4 regions of the Hydrogenophaga soli genome follow, and region 2 is predicted to be linked to each of the others. Evidence: predicted binding sites of a transcription regulator. Region 2 holds the regulator's gene; each other region holds the start of a gene.

Region 1 (6,959 bases), on a different contig from region 2:
GCGTCAGGTCATCAGCGTCAACGCCGCCTTCTGCCGCAGCACCGGGTACGAGTTCTACGAGGTGATCGGCGAAGACCTGTCCCTGCTCATCGACGGTCCCGGCCCGCAATGGGATGCCATGACCGACAAGGACGCCTGGCAGGGCGAGGTGCGGTTTCGCCGCCAGTCGGGCGACACCTACCCGGCCTGGCTCATGGTGTCGGCGGTGCGCGAGGGCGGGGGCACCGAGGCTTCGCACTACATCGGCATTGCCATCGACATCACCGACCGCAAGGCCAAGGAGGAGCGCATCCGCTTCCTGGCCCAGCACGACGTGTTGACCGAGCTGCCCAACCGGGCGCTGTGCCAGATCCGCCTGAGCGAAGCCCTGGATCAGGCCAAGGGCTCGGGTGAACAGGTGGCCGTGCTGTTCATCGACCTGGACCGTTTCAAGCTCATCAACGACACCCTGGGCCACCACATTGGTGACGGCCTGTTGCGCACCGTGGCCAAGCGCCTGGTGCAGTCGGTGCGGGCCCACGACACCGTCAGTCGCCTGGGGGGCGACGAGTTCGTCATCGTCATGCGCCATGTGGCCGGGCGTGACGAGCTGGACGCCCTGGTCACCCAGCGCCTCATCCCCACCATCCGCCAGCCCATGGTGGTGGAAGGGCACACCCTGTCGGTGTCGTGCAGCGTGGGGGTGGCCCTGTACCCGCACGACGCCACCGACCAGGACGAGCTGATGCGCCGCGCCGACGCGGCCATGTACGAGGCCAAGTCCGCTGGGCGCGACACGGCCCGCTACTTCTCGTTCGAGACCGACCAGCGCGTCACGGCCCGCCAGGTCATGGAGACCCAGCTGCGCATGGCGCTGGCGCAGTCCGAGTTCAGCCTGCACTTCCAACCCCGCTTGTGCGCCCGCACCCGTCGGGTCAACGGGGCCGAGGCCTTGCTGCGCTGGCACAACCCCACGCTGGGGCAGGTGCCGCCGGGAGATTTCATCCAGCTCGCCGAAGAAACCGGGCTCATCAAGGCCATCGGCCCGTGGGTGCTGGAGCAGGCGTGCCGCCAGTGGGTGGACATGGCCACCCAGGCCCCGGCGCTGGCCGGTTTGCAGCTGTCGGTCAACCTGTCGGCCGCCCAGTTGGCCGATGAGCAACTGGTGGCCCAGGTGCGCGCGGCGCTGGAGTGTTCGGGCCTGTCGGCCCATCAACTGGAGCTGGAGTTGACCGAGTCCCACCTGATGGACAGCCCGGAGGTGGCACAGCAGCAGCTGTCCGCCCTCAAGGACCTGGGGGTGCAGGTGTCCATCGACGACTTTGGCACGGGTTATTCCAGCCTGGCCTATCTCAAGCGCTTTTCCATCGACAAGCTCAAGGTGGACCGGTCGTTTGTGCACAACATGCTGGATGACGCGGCCGACGCCGCCATCGTGCAGGCGGTCATCGGTCTGGGGCACACCCTGCGCTTGCGCGTGGTGGCCGAGGGCGTGGAGAACATGCCCACCGCCCAGGCCCTCACCGCGCTGGGGTGCGACGAGTTGCAGGGGTATGGTTTTGCACGCCCCATGCCGCAAGAGGCCTTGCTGGCCTGGGTGACGCAGACGGGGGGATGGTGGTCCGGTGTGACCCCTGGACGGGGTTGAGGGCGTGCAGTTCTGATGCCGACGGTGTGGTTATTAGGGAAAACCCTTGCGTCAAGTCTAGGGTTTACCCTATATTTGATCCCAAGCTGATTTATGAACACAGGAGGATCATCATGGCAAGCACCACTTTCAACGGACTTTCGCTGTCCAGTCACCAACCCACTGGCGTGGGTGCGGCCTTTCAGGAGTTGCTGACGGCCTCTCGCCACCTGGCCACGGCGCTGTGGCAAGCCGCAGCTGCACCTCACCCGGACCGTGCCGGTGCACTGGCCGATGCTGAAGACGCCGAGGCCGTGCGTGCCTACGCATCGCGCATCCAGCACACCGACCCAGGTTTTGCTGCCGACCTGTTTGCGGCCGCTGACCGCTACGAGCAGCGCTGAGACCCATCGCCATCTCGTCCGCTCTCGTGCGCAGAGGGCGTCACTTTTGAACACCTGAGAGTGCCCGGCGGTACTGCACCGCTTCCGCCAGGTGGACACTGTTCACGGTGTCGGTCCCCGCCAAGTCGGCAATGGTGCGGGCCACGCGCAAGGCCCGGTGGGTGCTGCGGGCCGACCAACCCAGGCGTGCGGCGGCTTTTTGCAGGAACTGGCGGGCGGCATCGTCCAGCCGGGCATGGGCGGTGAGCGCATCGCCGCTGAGGGTCTGATTGGGAAAACCCTGGCGCTCCATGGCCTTGTGTTGCGCGGTCAACACCCGCTGGCGCACCACCGCCGTGGGTTCGTGGTGGGGTTTTGAGGCATCCGCGGCGGCGCCGTGTGCGGCCAGCAACTCTTGCGGGGGCAAGGCGGGCACTTCCACATGCAGGTCGATGCGGTCCAGCAAGGGGCCGCTGAGTTTGCCTTGGTAGCGCGCCACCTGGTCGGGCGTGTCGCGGCAGGCAATGTGGGGGTGGCCCAGGTAGCCGCAGGGGCAGGGGTTCATGGCGGCAATCAGCTGGAACCGGGCGGGAAAGTCGGTGCGCTGGGTGGCGCGGCTGATGCGCACGGTGCCGGTTTCCAGCGGCTCGCGCAAGGCTTCGAGCGCGGCCCGGGGAAACTCGGGCAGCTCATCCAGAAACAGCACGCCGTGGTGCGCCAGTGAAATCTCGCCGGGTTTGGGGGGTGAACCGCCACCCACCAGGGCCACCGCACTGGCGCTGTGGTGAGGCGCCACCGTGGGCCTGTGGCCCCAATGGGCCAAGTCGAACCGGCCTGCCAGCGAGGCGATGGCCGCTGTCTCCAGCGCCTGCTGGCGCGTAAGCGGGGGCAGCAACCCGGCAAACCGCTGGGCCAGCATGCTCTTGCCCGCGCCGGGCGGTCCACTCATCAGCAGGCTGTGGCCCCCGGCGGCGGCTATTTCAAGGGCGCGGCGGGCGGCGGCCTGGCCCACCACGTCGGCCAGGTCGGGCACGGGGCTGTCCAACGGGGGCTCGGTGGCGGCCAGCACGGTCCAGCCGTCGGGGTCGGGTGGGGTGTCTTGAACCAGCGCGGAGCCTTCGGGGGCCAGTGCGCGGGCCACGTCCAGCAGGTGGCGGGCCCGCACCACGCGGGTGCCGGGTACCAGTGCGGCTTCTTCGGCGCTGCCCGGGGGCAGCACCAGGGTCAGCGGCGGGGTGCCGAGGCGTTCGGCCTCGGCTTGCAGGGCCAACGACAAGGCCAGGGCCCCGCGCACGGGGCGCAACTCGCCGCCCAGGCTCAGTTCACCGGCAAACACATGGTGGGCCAGGCGGGCGGTGTCCAGCTGGCCGTCGGCGGCCAGGATGCCCAGCGCAATGGGCAGGTCGAAGCGGCCACTGTCCTTGGGCAGGTCAGCCGGGGCCAGGTTCACGGTGATGCGCTGGTTGCTGGGGAAAGACAGCCCGGCATGGTGCAAGGCCGAGCGCACGCGTTCGCGGGCTTCTTTCACCTCGGTGTCGGCCAGGCCCACCAGCGTGAAACTGGGCAGGCCGTTGGCCAGGTGCACTTCCACGCACACCGATGGGGCAGAAAGCCCTACCAGCGCACGACTTTGAATCACGGACAGTCCCATCTGTCTCTCTCCCTGTTGTGGTGCATGGCAAAACGCCGGGTTGTGCACGCTAATGGTGCATTCGGCCGGGGACAACCCGGTTTTCCCGGCCGCGAAGCGGGGCACCAGCATAGCGTGACCCGGGTGCGGCAGGACCATGGCGTGGAGTGGTGGGAACATGGACTGGCACGGTCTGTGCTAGTCCCGCTTCGTCGTCATTGTCGAGGAGTGTGCTCTCATGAAACTAGTTTCCGCCATCATCAAACCCTTCAAGCTGGACGAGGTGCGCGAAGCACTGTCGGCCATGGGCGTGCAGGGCATCACGGTCACCGAAGTCAAGGGCTTTGGTCGCCAAAAAGGCCACACCGAGCTGTACCGCGGCGCGGAATACGTGGTCGATTTCCTGCCCAAGGTCAAGATCGAGGCTGCGGTGGCCGACGAGCTGGTGGACCGCGTGATCGAGGCCATTGAAGGTGCGGCCCGCACCGGCAAGATCGGCGACGGCAAGATTTTTGTGTTCCCGCTGGAGCAGGTCGTGCGCATCCGCACCGGCGAGACCGGCAAGGAAGCCCTCTGACCGACCCCCGACAAACCAGAAAGAGCCCGATCATGAAAAAGTTGTTTGCAACCTTGCTGCTGGGCATGGGCCTGGCCTTCGGTGGGCTGGCGGTCCAAGCCCAGACCGCCGCTCCCGCCACCGACGCCCCTGCGGCCACCGCAGCGGCCCCTGCTGCTCCTGCGGCTGACGCACCTGCTGCTGCCCCCGCTGCGGCCCCGGCCCCCGCGGAAGCCGCCGCTGCACCGGCCGAAGCCGCCGCCGCGCCTGCTCCCGTGCCCAACAAGGGTGACACGTCGTGGATGATGGTCTCCACCCTGCTGGTGATCCTGATGACCGTGCCTGGCCTGGCCCTGTTCTACGGTGGCTTGGTGCGCAGCAAGAACATGCTGTCCGTGCTGATGCAAGTCATGGTCACGTTCAGCCTGATCGTGGTGCTGTGGTTCATCTACGGTTACAGCCTGGCCTTCACCGAGGGCAGTGCTTACGTGGGTGGCTTTGACCGGCTGTTCATGAAGGGCATCTGGGACAACGCCGCGGGCACCTTCGCCAACGCCGCCACCTTCAGCAAAGGCGTGGTCATTCCCGAGATCGTGTTCGCCGCCTTCCAGGCCACGTTCGCCGGCATCACCTGCGCCCTGATCGTGGGTGCCTTTGCCGAGCGCATGAAGTTCTCTGCCGTGCTGATGTTCATGGTGATCTGGTTCACCTTCAGCTACGCCCCCATTGCCCACATGGTGTGGTTCTGGATGGGCCCTGACGCCTACACCGCCGCCAACGTGGTGGACGAAATGAACGGCAAGGCCGGTCTGATCTGGCAATGGGGCGCACTGGACTTCGCCGGTGGCACCGTGGTGCACATCAACGCCGCCGTGGCCGGTCTGGTCGGTGCCTACATGGTGGGCAAGCGCGTGGGTTACGGCAAAGAGTCCATGGCTCCTCACAGCCTGACGCTGACCATGGTGGGCGCTTCCCTGCTGTGGGTGGGTTGGTTCGGTTTCAACGCCGGTTCCGCCCTGGAAGCCAACGGCTTCGCCGCCCTGGCCTTCATCAACACCTTTGCCGCCACCGCTGCTGCTGTGCTGGCCTGGTGCGTGGGTGAATCCATGATGCGTGGCAAGGCCTCCATGCTGGGTGCCGCCTCCGGTGCCGTGGCCGGTCTGGTCGCCATCACCCCTGCCGCTGGCAACGTGGGCATCGGCGGTGCGCTGATCATCGGCTTCCTGTCGGGCTTTGCCGGTCTGTGGGGCGTCAACGGTCTGAAGAAGATCCTGGGCGCTGACGACTCTCTGGACGTGTTCGGCGTGCACGGCGTGTGCGGCATCATGGGTGCCATCCTGACCGGCGTGTTCAACAGCCCCAACCTGGGCGGCCCCTCGCTGGTGGCCGACTGGACCACGGTGGCCATGGTGACGGGTGATGCCTACACCATTGCCGGTCAGGTCTGGACCCAGACCAAGGCCGTGCTGCTGACCGTGGTGTGGTCCGGCGTGGTGTCTGTGGTGGCCTACAAGATCGTGGACATGGTCATCGGCCTGCGCGTCACCGAAGAGGAAGAGCGCGAAGGTCTGGACATCTCCAGCCACGGCGAAACCGCCTACAACCGCTGATCTCCTGAGTCTCCTTTGGATGGTTTGAGTCCGCTGGCCGCAAGGCCGCGGACTTTTTTTGCGTCTGGGCAGGCCACAATCCGGGCACATCCAATGTTCCAGGGAGATTCACCATGCGGTCCACCACCCACCTGCCCGGCCCAGGCGACCACCCCCGCCCAGCCCCGACCCTTGCCCGAAAGCCGTTGCCAAAGGCCGTGCACACGTTGAAGCGGGCGCTGTGCATTGGCCTGTGCGGCATGGGTCTGCTGGCGGTGGCCCTGCCCCAGGCCCAAGCCTCCACCGCTGCACCGAAAAAGAAGCTGCAACGGGTGGACCACATCGACCCTCGCCAACGCCTGCCCGGGGGCGAAACCCCTTATGAGCGCGAACGCCGCCTGCGGCGCGAATGCAAAGGCCGCCCCAATGCCGGGGCGTGCAGCGGCTACACGCACTGACGAAGCCCACCCCGGCCAAGCTTTTTCAACGCCGGGTGGGCAAAACTTTCATCGGCCCCACGGGGGCGGCCAAAGGGGTGGAGTCGCTAACATCCCCGCCATGGACGCCGCCCTTCAAGCCCTGATCGACACCATCCGCTCGGCCCACGCCCAGCGCCGCCCGCTGCGCATCCGCGGCGGGGGAAGCAAGGACTTCCTGGGGCAAAGCCTTCAGGGCGAGGTGCTGGACACCCGGGTCTGCACGGGCATCGTCAGCCACGAACCGTCCGAACTGGTCATCACCGCCCGTGCGGGCACCCCGCTGGCCGAGCTGGAGGCCCAACTGGCCCGCCACGGCCAATGCCTGCCCTTCGAGCCCCCGCACTTTGCCGACTCCGCCACCGTGGGCGGCATGGTGGCCGCGGGACTCAGCGGCCCCGCCCGTGCCAGCGTGGGTGCCGTGCGCGACTACGTGCTGGGCGTGCAACTCATCAACGGACGGGGCGAGTGGCTCACCTTTGGCGGACAGGTCATGAAAAACGTGGCCGGTTACGACGTCAGCCGCCTGATGGCCGGGGCCATGGGCAGCCTGGGGGTGCTCACCGAGGTGTCGCTCAAGGTGCTGCCCGTGGCCCCCGCCGAAGCCACCCTGGCCTTTGAACTGGACGCCGCCGCCGCGCTCGACGCCCTGCACCGCTGGGGCGGGCAGCCCCTGCCCCTCAACGCCAGCTGCTGGGTGCAGGACCAGGGCCGCTCCC
Region 2 (6,959 bases):
AACCTATGACGGCTTGCGCTTGAACTTCAAGGTCTACATCACACCGCAAATCAATGCTTTTGCCATGGCCAATGGCACGATCCGTGTGTATTCCGGGCTGATGGATGCATTCACCGACGACGAGGTTCGGTACGTGATTGGCCACGAAATTGGCCACGTGAAATCGGGTCACTCCAAAGCGCGCATGCAGACGGCCCTGCGCACCAGCGCCTTGCGCAAAGGCGTGGAATCCAGCAACACCCGCGTGGGGGCGTTGGCCAGCTCCGCGCTGGGCGATTTGTTTGAAAAAGTGGTCAAGGCACAGCACTCTCAATCCAACGAACGTGAGGCGGATGACTACGCACTGAACTTCATGCGCAACCGCAAGTACACCCCCCAAGCATGCGTCAGCGCCTTGGACAAGCTGGCCGCGTTGACGGGCGACACGGCAAGCAGCATCCTCTCGACGCATCCTGCCCCCAAGGATCGCGCCGACCGGTTGCGAACCCAGCTGGGGTGAATCCGTGGATCGACGCTCGTTGCTGCGCTGCGCCGTTCTGCTGGGACTGAGCGCGCCGCCCATCGCCCAGGCCCAAGCCCAAGCCCTGCGGGGCTGGGACGATTGGAAGGCCACCTACGTGGCCTCCGACGGGCGCGTGACCGACACCGGACAGCGCAACATCAGCCACTCCGAAGGTCAGGGCTTTGGCCTGCTGCTGGCCACCGCGGCAGGTGACAAGGCCACATTCGAACGCATCTGGGCCTGGACGCAAGCCAACCTGGGCAAGCGCCCCGACGGCCTGTTTGCCTGGCGCTGGGAGCCGGGCCGCGGCATCACCGACATGAACACCGCCACCGACGGCGACCTGTTCATCGCCTGGGCCCTGCAACGCGCCGCCGAGCGCTTCAACCTGCCGGAGCTGAAAGGCCGCGCCGCGGCCATCGGCCAGGCCATCCGCGACAAGGTGGTGCAGGACGGCACGCCCTGGGGCACCATCATCAAACCCGGGGTGGACGGCTTTGGCACCCCGCAGGGGCAGGTGGTCAACCTGTCGTACTGGGTGTTTCCGGCCTTCGAGGCGCTGAACAAGGTGGATCCGCACCCGCAGTGGCAGGCCCTCACCACGTCGGGGTTGCGGTTGGTGGAAGTGGCCCGCTTCGGCCGTTGGAGCCTGCCGCCCGACTGGCTGCTGCTGGTCAACCCGCTGGCCCCTGACCCCAGCCGCCTGCCCCGCTATGGCTACGACTCAGCCCGCGTGCCGCTGTACCTGCACTGGGCGGGCCACGCCACCCCCGGGCGAATGGAAGGCTTCAAGAAGTTCTGGACCCACTTCCAGTGCGACGGCTTCCTGCCCGGCTGGGCCAACGTGCAGGACAACTCCATCGACAGCTACGGGGCCGACCCCGGGGTGCAGGCCATCCGAAGCCTGCTGACCACTGGCAAACCGCCCAGCTCACGCCTGCCCATGACGGCCCAGAGTTACTACTCGGCCACCCTGGGCATGCTGGTGGAGGTGGCGGCGCGGGAGGGTGGGCGCAAGTAGCGCGGCAAGCCGCGTGCTCAGAGCGCCTTGCGCAAGCTGGCCGGGGCGATTTTCAGCGCCTCGCGGTACTTGGCCACGGTGCGGCGGGCGCACTCGATGCCCTGCTCTTTCAGCATGTCCGACAAGGCGTTGTCCGACAGCGGCTTTTTGGGGTCTTCCCCCGCCACCAGCTGCTTGATGAGCGCCCGCACCGCGGTGCTGGAGGCGTTGCCCCCGGTTTCGGTGCCCAGGCTGGAGCCAAAGAAGTACTTCAGCTCGTAGGTGCCAAACGGCGTGGCCATGTACTTGGCGGTGGTCACGCGGCTGATGGTGGACTCGTGCAGGCCCAGCTCGTCGGCAATCTCGCGCAGCACCAGCGGGCGCATGGCCAGCTCGCCGTGCATGAAGAAGTTGCGTTGGCGCTCCACGATGGCACTGGAGACGCGCAGGATGGTGTCAAACCGCTGCTGGATGTTCTTGATGAACCAGCGCGCCTCTTGCAGGCGCTGCTGCATGCCCGCGCCGTCGCCACGGCTCCCTCGGCCTTCGCGCAGGGCGGCGGCGTACACGTCGTGCACCCGCAGCTTGGGCATGACCTCAGGGTTGAGCTGCACCTTGAAGCCGCGCCCCGCGCGGGTCACCAGCACATCGGGCACCACCATCTGGCCTTCCAGGTTGGCAAAACGGCGACCGGGCCGGGGTTCGAGCTGGGTGATGAGGGCCAGCGCCTCGCGCACCAGCGGCTCTTCCAGCCCGCACACCAGGGCCAGCTTGCGGGTGTCGCGGCGGGCCATCAGGTCCAGGGGTTGCTGGCAGATGGCCAGCGCGGCCCGGGCTGCGGGGGTGTTGCGCAGTTCGTTGATCTGCAAGCGCAGGCACTCGCCCACGTCGCGTGCGCCCACCCCGGGCGGGTCCATGTTCTGCAGCCAGCCCAAGGCCGTGCGCAGCAGTTGCACGGTGGCCTCACGGCGCTCCTGCACGGCGAGGTCGTCCGGGTTGCCGGGCTCGAACGAGGCGGCCAGGTCTTCCAAGGGGTCGGCCAGGTAGCCGTCGTCGTCCAGCGACTCGATCAGCGCGTACAGCGCCGCCTGTTCCTCGGGGCTGAGGCGCAGGCCCAGGGCCTGCTGGTGCAGGTGGGCCTGCAGGGTGATGTGCTCACTGGCGAGGTCGGCGGCGCTGGCGGTGTCATCGTCGTCGTGGCTGCCGGTGCCCCGGGCGGGGGCTTCGCCGCCCCACTCGCCGTCGTCGGGTTGCATGTCCACGGTGCCGTCACCCGACCAGTCGGGCTCGGTCAGGCTGACATCGTCACCCGACGAGGCTTCGGGGGTTGACTCGGCAGAATTTGATGACTCAAAAACAGACTCAGCGCTTGATGTGCCTGAACTTTCTGCTACACCTTCCATGGCGCGCTCGGACAACACATCCCCCAGGCTGACCGGGGCATCGGCGGTTTCCAGGCCAAACGACTCGCGCTCGGCGGCCTCGTCCTGACGCTCCAGGAAGGGGTTTTCGTCGAGCATCTGCTCGACCTCCTGCCCCAGCTCCAGCGTGGACAGCTGCAACAGCCGAATGGACTGCTGCAGCTGGGGCGTGAGCGCCAGGTGCTGCGAGACGCGGAGGGACAGGCCTTGTTTCATGGGCGCATCACATGCGGAAGTGTTCGCCCAGGTACACCCGGCGCACGTCGGCGTTGTCCACAATCTCGGCGGGCGTGCCCTGCGCCAGCACCGTGCCGTCGTTGATGATGTAGGCGTGGTCGCAAATGCCCAGCGTCTCGCGCACGTTGTGGTCGGTGATCAGCACCCCGATGCCCCGCGCCTTCAGGAAACCGATGATGCGCTGGATCTCGATGACGGCGATGGGGTCGATGCCGGCAAACGGCTCGTCCAGCAGGATGAAGCGGGGCTGGGTGGCCAGTGCCCGGGCAATTTCCACCCGCCGCCGCTCGCCCCCCGACAGCGCGGGCGCCGGAGAGTGGCGCAGGTGGTCCACCCGCAAGTCGGCCAGCAGGGCGTCCAGGCGCTGCTGCACCACCGCGGGCGACAGGCGTTTGCCCTGTTCGTCGTGCTGCAACTCCAGCACGGCGCGCACGTTGTCTTCGACGTTGAGCTTGCGGAAGATGGACGCTTCCTGCGGCAGATAGCCCAACCCCAGGCGCGAACGGCGGTGGATGGGCTGATGTTCAATGGGCTGGCCGTCCAGGAAGATGTCACCCCCATCGGCCCGCACCAGGCCCACGATCATGTAAAACGAGGTGGTCTTGCCCGCGCCGTTGGGACCCAGCAGGCCCACCACCTCCCCCTCGTTGACAGCCAGCGACACGTCCTTGACCACCTTGCGGCTGCCGTAGGACTTGCGCAGGTGCATCGCCTCCAGACGCACCGGCTGGGGTGCATCGGGTTCGAGGGCAAGGCGGACACTGGCGCCGCCGCTCACCGGCCAACCCCATCCAGCACGGGGGCCGACCGCAGACGCGCCGGGTCGGTGGCCGCAGGGGCCGGAGCCCCTTCGGCAGGCCGTGGCGTGGGCGTCAACATCGCCCGCACGCGGCCAGAAGGGTTGGAAGGCGTCTTGCTGGCCTCGCCACCGTCCACCGAGAAGGTTTCCGCGGCGTTGTTGTAGACGATCAGGCTGCCCGAGGTTTCATCGGCCAGGGTGGCTCCACGGTAGCGGCGCAGCATGGCGCGCTGCTCGAACCGCACCACGTCGGTCTGTCCGTTGTAGTCGATGCGATCGGACACACCCTCGATGTACTCGTCCAACCCCTCGCGCTTCTGGCGGAAAAAGGCGGGCTTGGCGGCTGAACCGGTGACCACCCCGAACTGGTTGCCCTGGGCGTCCTGACGGACTTCGACCTTGTCGCCCCGGATGACGATGGTGCCCTTGGTGATGACCACATTGCCGGTGAACACGCTGAGCTGACGCACGTCGTCGTAGCGCAGGCTGTCGGCCTCGGCATTCATGGGCTTGTCGCGGTCGGCCTTTTCGGCATGGGCCGCGGCACACAGCCACAGCGCACTCAAGGCCACCCAGCCACACCCCAGCCGCCGCAGGCCGGAAACAAGGGCATGCGGTCGGGCGCTGGGCACAGGGGGAGTGGAACGAGGAGTCACAAGCAAACTCATGGCGGCATGGTATTTGCTTGTCATTGTAGCGGTGCCGTCGGGATTTCCTGACGGCACCAAAGGCAAAAACGCGAGAGTCTGAGGCTTTCAGCCCTTGCGGCTGGCCTCTGCCAGCTGGTTCACCACCGCCAGCGCACGTTCACCGGTGCCCGCTGTGGACGGGGACGTGAAATACCGCCCGGCCACACCCAACGCGGGCACGCCGTCAAGCTTGTAGGCCTCGGCCATCTGCGCCGCACGCTTGAGCTTGCCCGCCACCGAGAAGGCATTGAAGAACTCCAGGAACTTGGCCCGGTCCAAGCCTTGGCGAGCCGCCCAGTTGGCGATGTCGTCGGGCGTGGACAACTTCTGGTGTTCACCATGGATGGCCACGAACACCTTGGCATGCAGTTCGTCGAGCTTGCCCATGGCTTCCAGCGCAAAGTACAGCCGCTGCAGCGGCTCCTGGGCCGAACTGAAGGCAATGGGGTTGCGACGCACCACGATGTGGGCGGGTTGCTTCTTGACCCAGGTGTCGAAGGTGGGCTCGAACTTGGCACAGTGCGGACACCAGTAGCCGAAGAACTCGATCACCTCCACCTTGCCTGCGGGCGAGTCCACGGGGGCGGGACTGGCCAATTTGAGGTAGTCCTTGCCCTCCTTGAAGGCTTCGGTTTGGGCCTGGGCGGTGGTCACCAGGGCGGGGGCAGCAGCGGTCAGCAACGCGACCTGCGAAAACTCACGACGACGCATGGAATGGTTTCTCCTTGTGGGCAATCAGTGTGGGGGGCGCGTGTTTTGGTTCCCCGGGGTGGGGAACCCAGGGTTTCAACGTTGCACGCGGACCAGGGCCGTCTCCAGCCCGCTGGGGGCCAGGTCTTCCTTCATTTTTTCAGCATCGCTCAGGCGTTCGTAGGGACCCAGGCGCACGCGGTAGACGGTCTTGCCGTTCTGCTCACGCTCGGACACCTTGGCATCCAGGCCCATCAGCACCAATTTGGCGCGCTGTGCCTGGGCATCCTCCGGGGTGCGAAACGCCCCCACCTGCACAAAAAAGGTGAACGGCTCAGCGGCTGCGGGGGCAGGCACGTCGCGGGGGGTGGTCGCGGCCACGGTCTTGCCCTGCACCTTGGACGAGGCCAGGTCGCCCAGCGGGTCGGAGGAATAGGTCTTGCCTTTGGGCTCCACCGGGGCTTCCGCCGGGGCCTTGGCTGCTTCGGTCGGCTTGGCGGGGGCTTCGGCCTTCTTGGCGGGCTCGGGGGCAGGGGTGGGCTCGGACGGCGCATCCGCCGGGGCATCGCCCTTGGCCGCCGACTTGGAGGGCTTGCCCCCCAGCGCCGCATTGGGGTTCCAGTTGCGGTTGCGGTCGGCCTCGGCCGCGTCGTCGGACGCCGGACGGGAAATGACCCGCTCCACAAAAGGCACGGGCACCTTGGTGACGTACACCGCCACCACCAGGGCCCCCACCAGGCCCAGCAGCACCCCGAGGATCAACCCCAGAAAGGTGCCCCCCTGCTGGGTGCGTGGTGGGGCGCACTTCGGTGCCCGACTCGGGCCTGGGCGACGGTTCTGACAGTCCTTCATGGGCAAGACCTTTGCAATGTGCCGTGAGCGAAACAGACCCAGGGGGTCACATGCGGGTGGGGGCACTCACCCCCAGCACCGCCAGGCCATTGGCCAACACTTGGGCCGTGGCCGCCACCAGGGCCAGACGGGCGCGTTTGACGGCCTCGTCGTCCACCAGGATGCGCTCGGCATCGTAATAGCTGTGGTACGTGGACGCCAGTTCGCGCAGGTAGAAGGTGACGTCGTGCGGCGCAAAGTCGGTGGCCGCCGCGGTCAGCATGGCCGGGTACTGCGCCAGCTTGAGCATCAGGGCCGCGGCCTGAGGGCTTTCCAGCGCCGACAGATCGGCCTGCGCCAGCGTGGCCACGTCGCCACCGTCTTTCTCGGCCCAGGCCGCCAGCACCGAGCAGATGCGGGCGTGGGCGTACTGCACGTAGTACACCGGGTTGTCGTTGTTCTGGGCCAGGGCCAGGTCGATGTCGAAGATGTACTCGGTGTCGGGCTTGCGGCTGAGCAGGAAGAAGCGCACCGCGTCCTTGCTGGTCCATTCGATCAGGTCGCGCAACGTGACGTAGCTGCCGGCGCGCTTGGAAATCTTCACTTCCTCGCCCCCGCGCATGACCCGCACCATGGTGTGCAGCACGTAATCGGGGTAGCCCAGGGGAATGCCCACGTCGGCCGCCTGCAGCCCGGCGCGCACACGGGCGATGGTGCCGTGGTGGTCGGTGCCCTGGATGTTGACCACCTTGGCAAAGCCGCGCTCCCACTTGGTGATGTGGTAGGCCAC
Region 3 (6,959 bases), on a different contig from region 2:
CAAAACCTGCCTCAAGCCCGACATTGGCTGTTTTGTGTTGTTCGACGGCGGGTTTTCCGGCTTGGTGATCCTGAACTTCTCCGGTGCCGCCGCCATGGAGATGTACCAGAACTACATGGTCAGCATGGGCATGCCGCGTGACGAACTGGCCAGCTCCTACACCTCGGACGAGGTCAGCAACGTCATGGGCGAGCTGATGAACCAGGTGCTGGGCGATTTCACCAGCAAGGTGCGGCGCGAGCTGCAGACCCACATCACGCAAAACCAACCCAAGATGCTGGTGTTGAACAAGCAGGTGCAGCTCAGTGTGGACGCCAACCTCGACAAGCCCGAGGCCCGGCGCGTGACGTTCTACACCGGCAAGAACCACATTTTTTACCTGGAGCTGGCGATGGACCACACCGAGTTCATCAAGCTCTACGACTTTGAGCCCCAGGCCGAACCCGAGCCCGACCAGGTCATGGCCGAAGTGGCCGCCTCGCCCGCCGGAGGTGGCGCGCCCGTGCCCCCGCCCGCGGACGCATCCGACACCGACGAACTGCTGCGTTCGCTGGGCATGTGACCCATTCAGTAATGCGGCGGCAACTCGTCGCGCAGGCTGCGAAATTCGCCGGGTGACGCCTGCCGCGCCAGTTGCTGGCGCAGCTGCGTCACTTCATGGGTCAGCCGGTCGATCTGGTCTTGCTGGCGGGCCACCAGGGTGTTCAAGGTGTCCAGCAGGTCATCGGCATAACTGGCTTTGATTTCCAGCGCGGTCAGGCGGTCGTCCACGGTTTGAGTGCTCATGCCCGCCATCATGCAACAGGGTTCACCAACTGGCTTCGCGGTCGGGTGTGGCGCTGATGCGGTGAATGCTCAGGTCGGCACCGTCGAATTCGGCCTCCTGATCGAGTCGCAGCCCCACGGTGGCTTTCAGCGTGCCATACACCACCGCGCCGCCCAGCAGCGCCCAGGTGACGCCCAATGCGGTGCCGATGGCCTGGGCGATGAGGTTCACCCCACCCAGGCCGCCAAAGCCCGTGCTGCCGAAAATGCCCGCGGCCAGTCCGCCCCAGGTGCCACACAGGCCGTGCAAGGGCCAGACGCCCAACACATCGTCCACCTTCCAACGGTTTTGCGTCCAGGTGAACATCACCACAAACAGCACACCAGCCACTGCACCCACCACCAGGGCACCCAGCGGATGCATCAGGTCGGAGCCGGCGCACACGGCCACCAGGCCGGCCAGCGGGCCGTTGTGCACAAAGCCGGGGTCGTTCTTGCCCGCCACCAGGGCGGTGAGCGTGCCGCCCACCATGGCCATGAGTGAGTTGACGGCCACCAGGCCGGACATTTTGTCCACGGTCTGGGCGCTCATCACGTTGAAGCCAAACCAGCCCACGCACAAGATCCAGGCTCCCAAGGCCAGGAAGGGGATGTTGGACGGCGGGTGGGCCGACATGGCGCCGTCCTTGCGGTAGCGGTTGGACCGTGCGCCCAGCAGCAGCACTGCGGGCAGGGCGATCCAGCCGCCCACCGCATGCACCACCACAGAACCCGCAAAGTCATGAAACTCCGCCCCGGTGAGGTCCTTGATCCACGCCTGCACGCCAAAGTGCTGGTTCCAGGCAATGCCCTCGAAGAATGGGTACACCACACCCACGATGACCGCAGTGGCCATCAGTTGGGGCCAAAAGCGCGCCCGTTCGGCAATGCCACCGGAAATGATGGCGGGGATGGCGGCGGCAAAGGTGAGCAGGAAGAAGAACTTCACCAGCTCGTAGCCGTTTTTCTGGGCCAGCTGCTCAGCCCCCACAAAGAAGTGGGTGCCGTAAGCCACCGCATAACCCACCACAAAGTAGGCGATGGTGGAGACCGAAAAGTCCACCAGGATCTTGACCAGGGCGTTCACCTGGTTCTTTTTGCGCACGGTGCCCAGCTCCAGGAACGCAAACCCGGCGTGCATGGCCAGCACCATGATGCCTCCCAACAGAATGAACAGTGCGTCTGTGCCTTGTTTTAGTGCATCCATATCCATCAATGCCTTGAATTGGTGAGTTGTGGTTCAAAACAGTGCACTCCACCGCCATGAACGGATGACGAAGTGCGTGCACCAAAGAAAAGCAATTAACGCGCCAATTTGGTGTTTGCGGCTGATTTTGGGGCGATTTGTGGCAAGGATTTGCGTTTGTGTGGTGCGTTCGGCACCGTGGGTGGGCGCTTGAGGCTCAGGGTGTGTGTGTGCTTGGTGCATCGCCGGGCAGCGACACCAGCGGGCCGTAAATGCGGGCCAGGTGGCCTTCGGCTCGCTCCAGCATGAAGTAGCGGAAGGCTTCCGCGGCAGGCGACAGCATTTTGGACAGCATGTGCACCACGTTCCAGGCCCGCACGATGGGGGTGCCTTCCACGTCCAGTTTGGCCATGAGCTTGTGCTCCAGCTCCAGCCCGATGGTGTGGAGGGACAGAAAGCTCAGCCCCATGCCCGCCATCACGGCCTGTTTGATGGTTTCGTTGCTGGACATTTCCATCACCACCCGGGGCTCCAGCCGGTGCTTGTCCAAAAAGGCTTCCATGGCGGCGCGGGTGCCGGAACCCCGTTCGCGCACGATGAAACCATGGGGGCGCAGGCTTTCCACCGTGGGGTGGCCGAACTTCAGCAGCGGGTGGTCGGTGGGGGCCACGAACACATGGGGGTGTGCGGCAAAGGGCTCGGCACGCGTGGCCAGCTCGCGCGGCGGGCGGCCCATGACGGCAATGTCCACCTCGTTGCCTTGCAGCAGCTTGACCAGTTGTTCCCGGTTGCCGGTGGCCAGGCGGATTTCCACGCCCGGGTGCTCCCGCTGGAATTCGCCCAGCAGGCGCGGCAAGAAGTATTTGGCGGTGCTGACCATGCCGATGGTGAGCGTGCCTGCCTCCACCTGTTGCAGGCGGGCGGCCATGTCCTCGGCGTCTTTCAGCGTGGCCAGCATCTTGCGGGCGTAGACCAGCATGTACTCGCCCGCGGTGGTCAGGGCCACCTGGCGCCCGCTGCGCTCGAACAGGGGCAGGCCCACATGGCCTTCCAGCTCCTTGACCTGCATGGTCACCGCGGGCGGCGTGAGGTGCAGGGCCTCGGCGGCGCGGGCAAAGCTGAGGTGGCGCGCCACCTCGCTGAACACACGCAGTTGGCGAAAGGTGGCGTTTTTCATTCAGCAATACCTGAATCGAGCATAAAGTAAATGTGAATTTACCTTACTTTCGCCTGTGCTTACAGTTGGCTTCAACGACCTTCAACCCCTTCACAGGACGTGGCCATGACCCTGCTGCAAGCCTTGATTTTTGACGTGGACGGCACCCTGGCCGACACCGAGCGGGCCCACCTGGCGGCGTTCAACCACGCCTTTGCCGAAGAGGGGCTGGACTGGCACTGGGACGAGGCGCTGTACACCCGGTTGCTGGACATTTCCGGGGGCAAGGAGCGCATGCTGCACCACTGGCGCAGCGTCAACCCCCACCTGAAGGACATTGGCGGCGCGGGGGTGCGCGACACCCTCGACCGCCTGCACCAGGTCAAGACCGCAGCCTACGAACAGGCCGTGAACGATGGGGCGGTGGCCCTGCGCCCCGGCGTGTTGCGGCTGATGGACGAAGCCTTGCGCGCCAACATCCGCTTGGCCATTGCCACCACCACCTCGCCCGTCAACATCGCGGCCCTGCTGCGCCGTGCCATTGGCGTGGACTGGCGCAGCCACTTTGTGGCCATTGGCGACGCCTCCACCGCGCCCCTCAAGAAACCACACCCGCAGGTGTACCGGCACATGCTGTCGGCCCTGGCGCTGCCCGCTTCGGCCTGCGTGGCGTTTGAGGATTCGGCCAATGGCCTGCAGGCGGCCACGGCGGCGGGGTTGGCCACGGTCATCACGCCCACGTCGTTCACGCGGCACCACGACTTTGGCCAAGCCTTGCGGGTGGTGCCCGACCTGAACCAGGTGGGGCTGGCCCATGTGCGCAGCTGGCACGCCGAGGCGGTGGGGGCGGGCGTTCAGTGACAATTCAGCCCCTCCACCCTCTGTTGTTCACGCATTCATTGCAGGTTTTTCCATGAGCTCCAACGTTCGCATCGCCCCCTCCATCCTGTCCGCCGACTTTGCCCGCCTGGGCGAGGAAGTGCGCGCCATTGAAGCCGCCGGGGCCGACCTGGTGCACTTTGACGTGATGGACAACCACTACGTGCCCAACCTCACCATCGGCCCGCTGGTGTGTGAGGCCATCCGCCCGCACGTGAAGATCGGGATTGACGTGCACCTGATGGTGGAGCCGGTCGATGCGCTCATTCCGCTGTTTGCCAAGGCCGGGGCCAACATCATCACCTTCCACCCCGAGGCCAGCCGCCACGTGGACCGCACGCTGCAACTGATTCGCGACCACGGGTGCAAGGCCGGGTTGGTGCTCAACCCCGCCACCTCGGTCCATGTGCTGGACCACGTGATGGACAAGCTGGACATGGTGCTGTTGATGAGCGTCAACCCCGGGTTTGGCGGGCAGAAGTTCATCCCCAGCACGCTGGACAAGCTGCGCACCGTGCGCCAGCGCATCACCGCCCACCAAGCCGAAGGCGGCCAGCCCATCTGGTTGGAGGTGGACGGTGGCGTCAAGGTGGACAACATTGCCGAGATCGTCCGCGCCGGGGCCGACACCTGCGTGGCCGGCAGCGCCGTGTTCGGTTCACCCGATGCCGATGGCGGCTACCGTGGCGTGATGCAGGCCCTGCGCGCCGCGGCGGCCACCGCCTGACGGTCTGACGGCCTGAGCCGGACCACCGGCTTCGCACCACTCACTGGTTTTCGACTTTCATGCCCCGCTGCGGCGGGGCAGGGGACGGTGTTGTCTTTTTGTTCTTGCCCGAGGTGATCATGCCCTTGTCTCAACGCTCCACATTGACGCAGTTCCTCATCGAGGAGCGTCGCCGTTACCCGCAAGCCAGTGGCGACTTCAACGCCTTGCTGCTGGACGTGGCCCTGGCCTGCAAGGCCATTGCCCGGGCAGTGGCCTTTGGCGAGCTGGGCGGCATGCTGGGCAACCACACCGGAGAGGCCGAGGCCGTCAGCACCAACGTGCAGGGCGAGGTGCAAAAGAAGCTGGACGTGATCAGCAACGACATGTTCATCCGCACCAACGAATGGGGCGGCACGCTGGCCGGGCTGGCGTCGGAGGAAATGGAGCAGCCCCACCAGATCCCCGCCCAGTACCCTCGCGGCAAGTACCTGCTGGTGTTCGACCCGCTGGACGGCTCCAGCAACATCGACGTGAACGTGTCGGTGGGCAGCATTTTCTCCATCCTGCGGGCGCCGCAGGCGGTGGTGGACAGTGGCCGCGACGTGACGGTGGACGACTTTCTGCAACCCGGCACCCGGCAGGTGGCTGCGGGCTATGCCATCTACGGCCCCACCACCATGCTGGTGCTGACGGTGGGCAATGGCGTCAACGGCTTCACGCTGGACCCCAGCCTGGGCGAGTTCAAGCTGACGCACCCCCACATCCAGGTGCCGGTTGACACGCACGAATTTGCCATCAACGCCTCCAACAGCCGCTTCTGGGAGGCGCCGGTCAAGCGGTATGTGGACGAATGCCTGGTCGGCAAACCCGGCCCCCGCGGCAAGGACTTCAACATGCGCTGGATTGCCAGCATGGTGGCCGAGGCCCACCGCATCCTGATGCGCGGCGGCGTGTTTTTGTACCCCCGCGACACCAAGGACCCCAGCAAGCCCGGCCGCCTGCGCCTGCTGTACGAGGCCAACCCCATCGCCATGGTGATGGAGCAGGCCGGGGGCCGCGCCAGCACCGGGCGCGAGCCCATGCTGAGTGTGCAGCCCACGTCGTTGCACCAGCGCATTGGCCTGGTGTTTGGCAGCAAACACGAGGTGGAGCGCATCGAGCGTTACCACGCCGAGCCCCAGCCCTGCGCCGAAGCGGCCAGCCCGCTGTTCAACGAGCGCAGCCTGTTCCGCGATTGAGGCTTGTGGATGCTATTGATTGAATAGCTTCCTGCGCTTTCAAATAAAGCGCTAGGTGCCAAAAAAGTTTGTAAAACTGCCAGGAGACCGCCATGTCTGAACGCCACCCCATCATCGCCATCACCGGCTCGTCGGGCGCGGGGACGTCCACCGTCACCAAGACCTTCCAGAACATCTTCCGCCGGGAGGGTTTGAAGTCCGCCATCATCGAAGGCGACAGTTTTCACCGCCACGACCGCCAGGAAATGAAGCGTCGCGCCGCCCAGGCCGAGGCCGAGGGCAACAAGCACTTCAGCCACTTCGGGGCGGACAACAACCTGTTTGGCGAGCTGGAGGGCCTGTTCAAGAGCTACGCCGAATCGGGCACGGGCCGCAGCCGCAAGTACCTGCACAACGCCGAGGAGGCCGCGCCCTACCAGCAGGAGCCGGGCACCTTCACCCCCTGGGAGGTCTTGCCGCCGGACACCGACATCCTGTTCTACGAAGGCCTGCACGGCGCCGTCAAAACCGCGGAGCACGACATTGCCCGCTACCCCGATTTGTTGATTGGCGTGGTGCCCGTGATCAATCTGGAATGGATACAGAAACTCATCCGCGACAAGACCCAACGCGGCTACAGCACCGAGGCGGTGACCGACACCATCCTGCGTCGCATGCCGGACTACGTAAACTACATCGTTCCGCAGTTTGAGCACACGCACGTCAATTTCCAGCGGGTGCCCATGGTGGACACTTCCAATCCCTTCATTTCACGCGACATTCCCAGTGCGGACGAGAGCATGGTGGTCATCCGTTTTGCCAAGCCCAAAGGCATCGACTTTCCCTACCTGCTGAACATGATCGACAACAGCTACATGAGCCGCGCCAACACCATCGTGGTGCCAGGCGGCAAAATGGAGCTGGCCATGCAGCTCATCTTCACCCCGTTCATCTGGCGAATGATGGAGCGTCGCAAACGCGCCCTGGGCCTGTGATTTCGCAGCCCCA
Region 4 (6,959 bases), on a different contig from region 2:
GTGGGGGGTGCATGCGCAGCCGAGAAGCGCAGCCAGGGGGCCGCAGCGGGCGCAGCCCGCTTCCACCACTGACTTGCGGCGGCTGTTTGAGCGGAGTTTTGCCTTCAGGCAAAACGCAGCGAGTTCCGCCGCACCGGCCCCCTGGCGAGCATCGCAGGGAACCCCGCAGGGGCCAGCATCCACCTCCCACCCAAGGGCCCAGCGCCCCGCGCCCCCACCGCCTGCGGCCACCCGGCCCTCAAATGCCTTTCTTCCCCGCCAACAACTTCGCCTGATCCGACTTGCTGTAGTGGCTCAACTCCCCCGCCGCATGCGCCGCCCGGCGGTTGGACATGCGGATGGCTTCGATCTTGCCCGCCGGGGCGATGGCGGACACCACCTTGTCCAGCTCGGCGCTGGCGCACTGGGGGCAGGTGGGCACGTCGCCGCTGCGCACCAGCTTCTCGAAGCCGTGGCCGCACTGGCGGCAGTGGTACTCGTACAAGGGCATGGCGGTTCTCCAGCAGGTCAATCCGATGGGGTGGCACAGGCATGGGAGCTGGCAGACACACAGCCCTCCAGCGCCTGGGGCAGCGCGGCGTCGTTCAGCCCCACCCAGGCGTGCACGGTGGCGGGGTCAAAACCCACCAGGCGGCTGCCGGTGTCGGCCCGCTGCATGAGCGGGCGGCGGATCAGCAGCGGCTCGGCCAGCAGCAGGGCCAGGGCGGTGTCGCGGTCCAGGGCGTCGGGGTTCACCTCGCCCGATTTGACGCGGGGCGCAGCGCGGTTGAACCAATCGGCCACGGGCAAACCGTCGAGGAAGGGGCTGAGGCTTTGTGCCGTCCAGCGTTGGGTGAGCAGGTCGCGCCGCTCCAGCGTGTGCCCGGCGGCGTGCAGCGCGGCCCGCTGGCGGGCGTTGCCGCCGCAACCGGGTTTTTCGAAGAAAACGATGTGGGTCATGGTGCGGGCGGGGCAAGCAGACCTTGTGCCAGGGCCAACAGGCCGCTGGTCTGGTCGGTGATGGCGTGCACCACGTCGGGCTGCAAACGGTCCAGCCACCGGCGGGGCAAGGCCGATGCGCCGCAGCGGGCCCCGGCCAGCATGCCCACCAGGGCACCGGTGGTGTCGGCGTCGTCACCCTGGTTGACGGTGGCCACCAGGGCGTCTTCAAAGTCGTCGTGGGCCAGCAGGAAGTGCAGCACGGTCTGCACGGTGTCGCGCACGTAGCCGCTGGCGTGGCCTTTGTAGGGGGTGAAGGCAAAGGCCGGGTGTTCGGCCACCCAGGCGTGCACCTGGGCGTGGCATTGCGCGGCATCGGCCCCTTGCAGCAGGCTGGCCAGCAGGCGGCCCACACCCAGCACGGCCTGGTCGGACAAGGGGTGGTGGTGGGTGAGGCGGCCCTGGGCGATGGACAGGGCCTCCAACGCCGGGACATGGCCCAGCGTGGCCAGCACGGCGGGCAGGTTGCGCATGAGGGCACCGTTGCCCGCGTCGCCCTCGTTGGGCGGGCCTTGCAGGCTGCCGTCGTGCATGAAGCGCATGATGCCGCGGCGGCAGGTGTTGCCGCAGTCCACCGGCTTGCCGCGCCACCAGCGCACGTAGGCGTGGCCAATGCGCTGGGGCAGCGCGGTGTCGCCTTGCAAAAAGGCATTCAGCTCGGGCAGGCCGCCTTGCAGCAGGGCGTCGCCCAGGGCCAGGCACAGGGTGGTGTCGTCGGTGACCTGGCCGCGGGCCAGCTTGAGCCAGCCGCCGCCCACCATGTCGCGGTGCACGCCGTAACGAACGCGGATTTCCTGCGGGCGCATGAATTCCACCGTGGCCCCCAGCGCGTCGCCGATGGCCAGGCCCAGGTAGGCGCCCAGGGCGCGGTCGAGCAGGCTACGCATAACGGGCCACCACGGCGTAGTCGCCGCCCAGGGCCAGCACTTCCTGCTCGCCTTGCAGCAGGTGGCCGGGCAGCAGGCCGGGGAACACCAGCACCTTGCTGGCGGGCACCAGGGCTTCAAACACCCAGTCGCCAAAACAGCTGGCTTCTTCGCGCGACAGGCTGAACGACACCACGTTGTTCAGCCGCACGGTGCAGTGGCGGCTGAGCAGGTTGCCGCTCACCAGCTGTTCTTCGCAGCGGGTGCTGCCGCGCCACAGGCGCAGGTGGCGGGCGGGTTGGCCTGCGGGTTCGGCCCCCGGGGGTGGGTGGCGTTGCAAGGCCCATTGGCAGAACTCGTACAACAGGTCCAGCTGCTGGTGGATGCTGTTGTTGTGGAAACGGCTGGAGGCTTTTTCTTCCAGATAGGCCACCCACGCGGCAGAGGGGAAGCGGCGCAGCGCGGCCTTGTGGAAGCCGGGTACCAGGCCAAAGCGGCTTTCGGCCCAGCCTTTGAGCACGGCCCCGGCGGGGCCGTTGGCGTCCATGCCCCAGCCTTGCAGCAGCTTGCGCCAGCTGCTGCGCCAGCGGCGCTGCTCGGCGGCGCTCCAGCGGGCGCTTTCGGCGGGTGGGGGGCGGCAAAGGCCAAACGCTATGTCCAGGTAGTGCACAAACACCTCGGCGGCTTCGGCCAGGCTGGGGCTGCGCGCCAGCAGGGCAAACAGGCCCGGGTGGGCCTCACGGGTGCCGGCAATGGACAGCGGCACCGGGTTGGCGTTGAACGCCTCGCTGGCCAGCACCGGCGCGGGCACGCCCACCAGGTTGGTGGTGTACCAGTGCCGGGGCTGTTCGGTGTCGTCGTCCACAGGCCGGGGGAAGGCTCAGACGGGGCGGTTTTCGTTGGGGTTGCGCACGGGGCCCATGAGCTTCAGGCCCTCTTCGTAGCTGAGGGGCTCGAATTGGCCGCTGAACTTGAGGGCGGCATCGGCCACGGCGTCGAGCTTGCCCGCGGTGTCCTTCTTCTTCAGGTCGCCCTTTTCCAGGTAGAGCAGTTCCAGCATCTCGTTGTAGACGGTGTTTTCCAGGATGGGCAGCACGTAGAAGGTGGCCCCGCCGTAGGTGACCTGGTATTTCTTGCTCAGGTCGATGTTGTCGCAGTAAAGAAAGTACTTGCCCTGGGGGCTGAGGGTGTCGCCCAGGGCTTCGGCCACGTCTTTCAGGTACTCGAAGGACAGCAGCCAGCCGCAGAAGAAGGGCAGGTGTTTCTCGCCTTCCTGCCCGATGGCCATGACCTGGTCGCAGGTGAGTTCGGGGGGGCGGGCTTCGTCGGCCAGCTTGGCGGCAAAACGCAGCGCCAGTTCACCGCGGAAACCCACGCGACCCGGCTTGTGGGTGGCGGCCTTGAGCACGGGGTTGAGCAGGCGGCCTTCCTGTTCCAGGCGGGCAAACGCGGTGTCCGACAGGGCGGTGCGTTCCAGAGTGGCGGTCATGTTCGGTCCTTTGAAGGGGTGGTGGAAAGACGCCCTCCTTCTGCAATGAACGTACCAACCCCGACAAGGCCCACACGGCGCAGCAAATGCGACACAAACCCGCCCCGCGGCCCCACGGCGTGTGGGTTTTGGCGGCGCGCCTGGCCCGCTTTGTCGGGAAGCAAACAAAGCGCCAAAACGCCCTTTTCAACCCCGCACAAAGCCATTTTTCCTTTTGAAAACAACCAGTTAACACGCACACAAAGGCGGTTGGCACGACATGGCACGGAAGCTGCGAAAGGGGGCCTGCGCGGACTCAAGTCCTGCCGATGCGTGAACCGAATAAGAAGACCAACGGGCACGTCAGGCTGACACGGTCGCGGCTTCGCAACCTTGTTTCTCAACCTTCCTGAATGGAGCACTGAAATGGCCAAACTTCGGCAAATCGCCTTCTACGGCAAAGGTGGCATCGGCAAGTCCACCACCTCGCAAAACACCCTGGCCGCGCTGGCGGAAATGGGTCAGAAGATCCTCATCGTCGGCTGCGACCCCAAGGCCGACTCCACCCGCCTGATCCTGCACGCCAAGGCACAGGACACCATCCTGTCTCTGGCCGCTGAAGCCGGCAGCGTGGAGGACCTGGAGCTGGAAGACGTGATGAAGATCGGCTACCGCGACATCCGTTGCGTGGAGTCCGGTGGCCCGGAACCCGGCGTGGGCTGCGCGGGTCGCGGGGTGATCACCTCCATCAACTTCCTGGAAGAAAACGGCGCTTACGACGGCGTGGACTACGTCAGCTACGACGTGCTGGGTGACGTGGTGTGCGGCGGCTTTGCCATGCCCATCCGCGAGAACAAGGCGCAGGAAATCTACATCGTCATGTCCGGCGAAATGATGGCCATGTACGCCGCCAACAACATCAGCAAGGGCATCTTGAAGTACGCCAACAGCGGTGGCGTGCGCCTGGGCGGCCTGGTGTGCAACGAGCGCCAGACCGACAAGGAACTGGAGCTGGCCGACTCCCTGGCCAAGATGCTGGGCTCCAAGCTCATCCACTTTGTGCCGCGCGACAACATCGTGCAACACGCCGAGCTGCGCCGCATGACCGTGCTGGAGTACGCCCCCGACTCCAAGCAGGCCCAGGAATACCGCACGCTGGCGCAGAAAGTGCACGGCAATGCGGGCAACGGCACCATCCCCACCCCCATCACCATGGACCAGCTGGAAGACCTGCTGATGGAGCACGGGATCATGAAGCAGATCGACGAGTCCGAAGTCGGCAAGACCGCCGCCGAGCTGGCCGCCTGACACCCAGCCTCAGGGCCAGGGCCGCGCAGCACCCGCCTGCGCGGCCCTGCGGCCCGGCCCACGCATCCCCTTACCTCACGGAGTTTTCCCATGACCGCCACCGTTGAAGAGCGCAAGGCCGCCAACAAGGCCCTGATCGATGAAGTGCTGAAGGCTTATCCCGAGAAGATGGCCAAGCGGCGCGCCAAGCACCTGAACACGTTTGAAGAAGGCAAGCCCGACTGCGGCGTGAAGTCCAACATCAAGTCGCTGCCCGGCGTCATGACCATCCGCGGCTGCGCCTACGCAGGCTCCAAGGGGGTGGTGTGGGGTCCCATCAAGGACATGGTGCACATCAGCCACGGCCCCGTGGGCTGCGGCCAGTACAGCTGGGCCGCCCGTCGCAACTACTACATCGGCACCACGGGTGTGGACAGCTTCGTGACCATGCAGTTCACCAGCGACTTCCAGGAAAAAGACATCGTCTTCGGCGGTGACAAGAAGCTGGACAAGATCATTGACGAAATCCAGGAGCTGTTCCCCCTGAACAAGGGCATCAGCATCCAGTCTGAATGCCCCATCGGCCTGATCGGTGACGACATCGAGGCCGTGTCCAAGAAAAAGAGCAAGGAGTACGAAGGCAAGACCATCGTGCCCGTGCGCTGCGAGGGTTTCCGCGGCGTGAGCCAGTCACTGGGCCACCACCTGGCCAACGACGCCATCCGCGATTGGGTGTTCGACAAGAACGACCCCAACAAACACGAGTTTGTGTCCACGCCCTACGACGTGGCCATCATCGGTGACTACAACATCGGCGGCGACGCCTGGAGCAGCCGCATCCTGCTGGAAGAGCTGGGCCTGCGCGTCATTGCCCAGTGGTCGGGCGACGGCTCCATTGCCGAGCTGGAAAACACCCCCAAGGCCAAGCTGAACGTGCTGCACTGCTACCGCTCGATGAACTACATCAGCCGGCACATGGAAGAGAAGTACGGCATTCCATGGGTGGAATACAACTTCTTCGGCCCCAGCCAGATTGAAAAGAGCCTGCGCGAAATCGCCAGCCACTTCGACGACACCATCAAGGCCAATGCCGAGAAGGTGATTGCCAAGTACCGCCCGCTGGTGGATGCCGTCATCGCCAAGTACAAGCCCCGCCTGGAAGGCAAGAAGGTCATGCTGTACGTGGGTGGCCTGCGCCCCCGCCACGTCATGGACGCCTACCACGACCTGGGCATGGAGGTGGTGGGCACGGGCTACGAGTTTGCCCACAACGACGACTACCAGCGCACCACCCACTACATCAACGACAGCACGCTGATCTACGACGACGTGACCGGCTACGAGTTCGAGAAGTTCGTGGAAGGCATCAAGCCCGACCTGGTGGGCTCGGGCATCAAGGAAAAGTACGTGTTCCAGAAGATGGGCGTGCCCTTCCGCCAGATGCACAGCTGGGACTACAGCGGTCCCTACCACGGCTACGACGGCTTTGCCATCTTCGCCCGTGACATGGACATGGCCATCTCCAGCCCGATCTGGGGCCTGACACAGGCCCCCTGGAAAAAAGCCGCCTGAGGCTGACGAAGCCCCGCGCCCCACCCCATTTTTTGGAGTTCATCATGCCCCAATCAGCCGATAAAACCCTGGACCACGAACTGCTGTTCCGCGAGCCCGAATACCAGGCCATGCTGGCCAACAAGAAGCAGTTCGAGTTCGGCCACTCGCCCGAGGCCGTCAAGCAGGTCATCGAGTGGACCAAGACCGAGGACTACAAGCAAAAGAACTTTGCCCGCGACTCGCTCACCGTCAACCCTGCCAAGGCCTGCCAGCCCCTGGGCGCGGTGTACGTGGCCAACGGCTTTGCCAAGACCCTGAGCTTTGTGCACGGCAGCCAGGGCTGCGTGGCCTACTACCGCAGCCACTTCAGCCGCCACTTCAAGGAGCCCACCTCCTGCGTGTCGTCGTCCATGACAGAAGACGCCGCCGTGTTCGGCGGCCTGAACAACATGGTGGACGGCCTGGCCAACGCCTACAGCCTGTACAAGCCCGACATGATCGCGGTGTCCACCACCTGCATGGCCGAGGTGATCGGTGACGACCTGAACGCCTTCATCAAGACCGCCAAGGAAAAAGGCAGCGTGCCCGCCGAATACGACGTGCCCTTTGCCCACACCCCGGCCTTTGTGGGCAGCCACATCACCGGTTACGACAACGCCCTGGCCGGTGTGCTGTCCCACTTCTGGGACGGCAAGTCGGGCACGGCCGAGCCGCTCAAGCGCGTGCCGGACGACAGCATCAACTTCATCGGCGGCTTCGACGGTTTCGTCGTGGGCAACATGAAGGAAATCCGCCGCATCTTCAGC

Evidence for each region. Region 2 encodes sigma-54, which starts transcription at its own class of promoters, with help from an activator protein. Its sites were predicted from a motif close to TGGCANGNAANCTGCTTT; they were not measured.
Region 1: glnK (P-II family nitrogen regulator) is a predicted target of sigma-54. The motif match lies at 3,804-3,821, and genes of this name have one in related genera.
Region 3: ACYVB7_RS12370 (ammonium transporter) is a predicted target of sigma-54. The motif match lies at 2,100-2,117, and genes of this name have one in related genera.
Region 4: nifH (nitrogenase iron protein) is a predicted target of sigma-54. The motif match lies at 3,594-3,611, and genes of this name have one in related genera.

What each region holds. Positions count from the first base shown of each region.
Region 1 covers NZ_BAAHAK010000004.1:20,200-27,158, reverse strand. Annotated here, with positions in the region: gene ACYVB7_RS08350 (EAL domain-containing protein) at 1-1,627, shown strand, start outside; gene ACYVB7_RS08345 (hypothetical protein) at 1,741-2,010, shown strand; gene ACYVB7_RS08340 (YifB family Mg chelatase-like AAA ATPase) at 2,051-3,640, opposite strand; gene glnK (P-II family nitrogen regulator) at 3,858-4,196, shown strand; gene amt (ammonium transporter family protein) at 4,229-5,785, shown strand; gene ACYVB7_RS08325 (hypothetical protein) at 5,899-6,222, shown strand; gene glcE (glycolate oxidase subunit GlcE) at 6,323-6,959, shown strand, end outside.
Region 2 covers NZ_BAAHAK010000002.1:30,080-37,038, reverse strand. Annotated here, with positions in the region: gene ACYVB7_RS03335 (M48 family metallopeptidase) at 1-499, shown strand, start outside; gene ACYVB7_RS03330 (glycosyl hydrolase family 8) at 504-1,523, shown strand; gene ACYVB7_RS03325 (RNA polymerase factor sigma-54) at 1,541-3,139, opposite strand; gene lptB (LPS export ABC transporter ATP-binding protein) at 3,147-3,869, opposite strand; gene lptA (lipopolysaccharide transport periplasmic protein LptA) at 3,935-4,591, opposite strand; gene ACYVB7_RS03310 (thiol:disulfide interchange protein DsbA/DsbL) at 4,715-5,359, opposite strand; gene ACYVB7_RS03305 (SPOR domain-containing protein) at 5,435-6,190, opposite strand; gene argS (arginine--tRNA ligase) at 6,237-6,959, opposite strand, start outside.
Region 3 covers NZ_BAAHAK010000006.1:108,097-115,055, forward strand. Annotated here, with positions in the region: gene ACYVB7_RS12360 (DUF3334 family protein) at 1-562, shown strand, start outside; gene ACYVB7_RS12365 (SlyX family protein) at 568-786, opposite strand; gene ACYVB7_RS12370 (ammonium transporter) at 809-2,011, opposite strand; gene ACYVB7_RS12375 (LysR family transcriptional regulator) at 2,208-3,167, opposite strand; gene ACYVB7_RS12380 (HAD family hydrolase) at 3,273-4,007, shown strand; gene rpe (ribulose-phosphate 3-epimerase) at 4,060-4,752, shown strand; gene ACYVB7_RS12390 (class 1 fructose-bisphosphatase) at 4,872-5,972, shown strand; gene ACYVB7_RS12395 (phosphoribulokinase) at 6,065-6,946, shown strand.
Region 4 covers NZ_BAAHAK010000003.1:330,283-337,241, forward strand. Annotated here, with positions in the region: gene ACYVB7_RS07370 (FmdB family zinc ribbon protein) at 239-490, opposite strand; gene ACYVB7_RS07375 (thioredoxin domain-containing protein) at 508-939, opposite strand; gene draG (ADP-ribosyl-[dinitrogen reductase] hydrolase) at 936-1,865, opposite strand; gene ACYVB7_RS07385 (NAD(+)--dinitrogen-reductase ADP-D-ribosyltransferase) at 1,858-2,709, opposite strand; gene ACYVB7_RS07390 (hypothetical protein) at 2,725-3,333, opposite strand; gene nifH (nitrogenase iron protein) at 3,739-4,620, shown strand; gene nifD (nitrogenase molybdenum-iron protein alpha chain) at 4,711-6,171, shown strand; gene nifK (nitrogenase molybdenum-iron protein subunit beta) at 6,216-6,959, shown strand, end outside.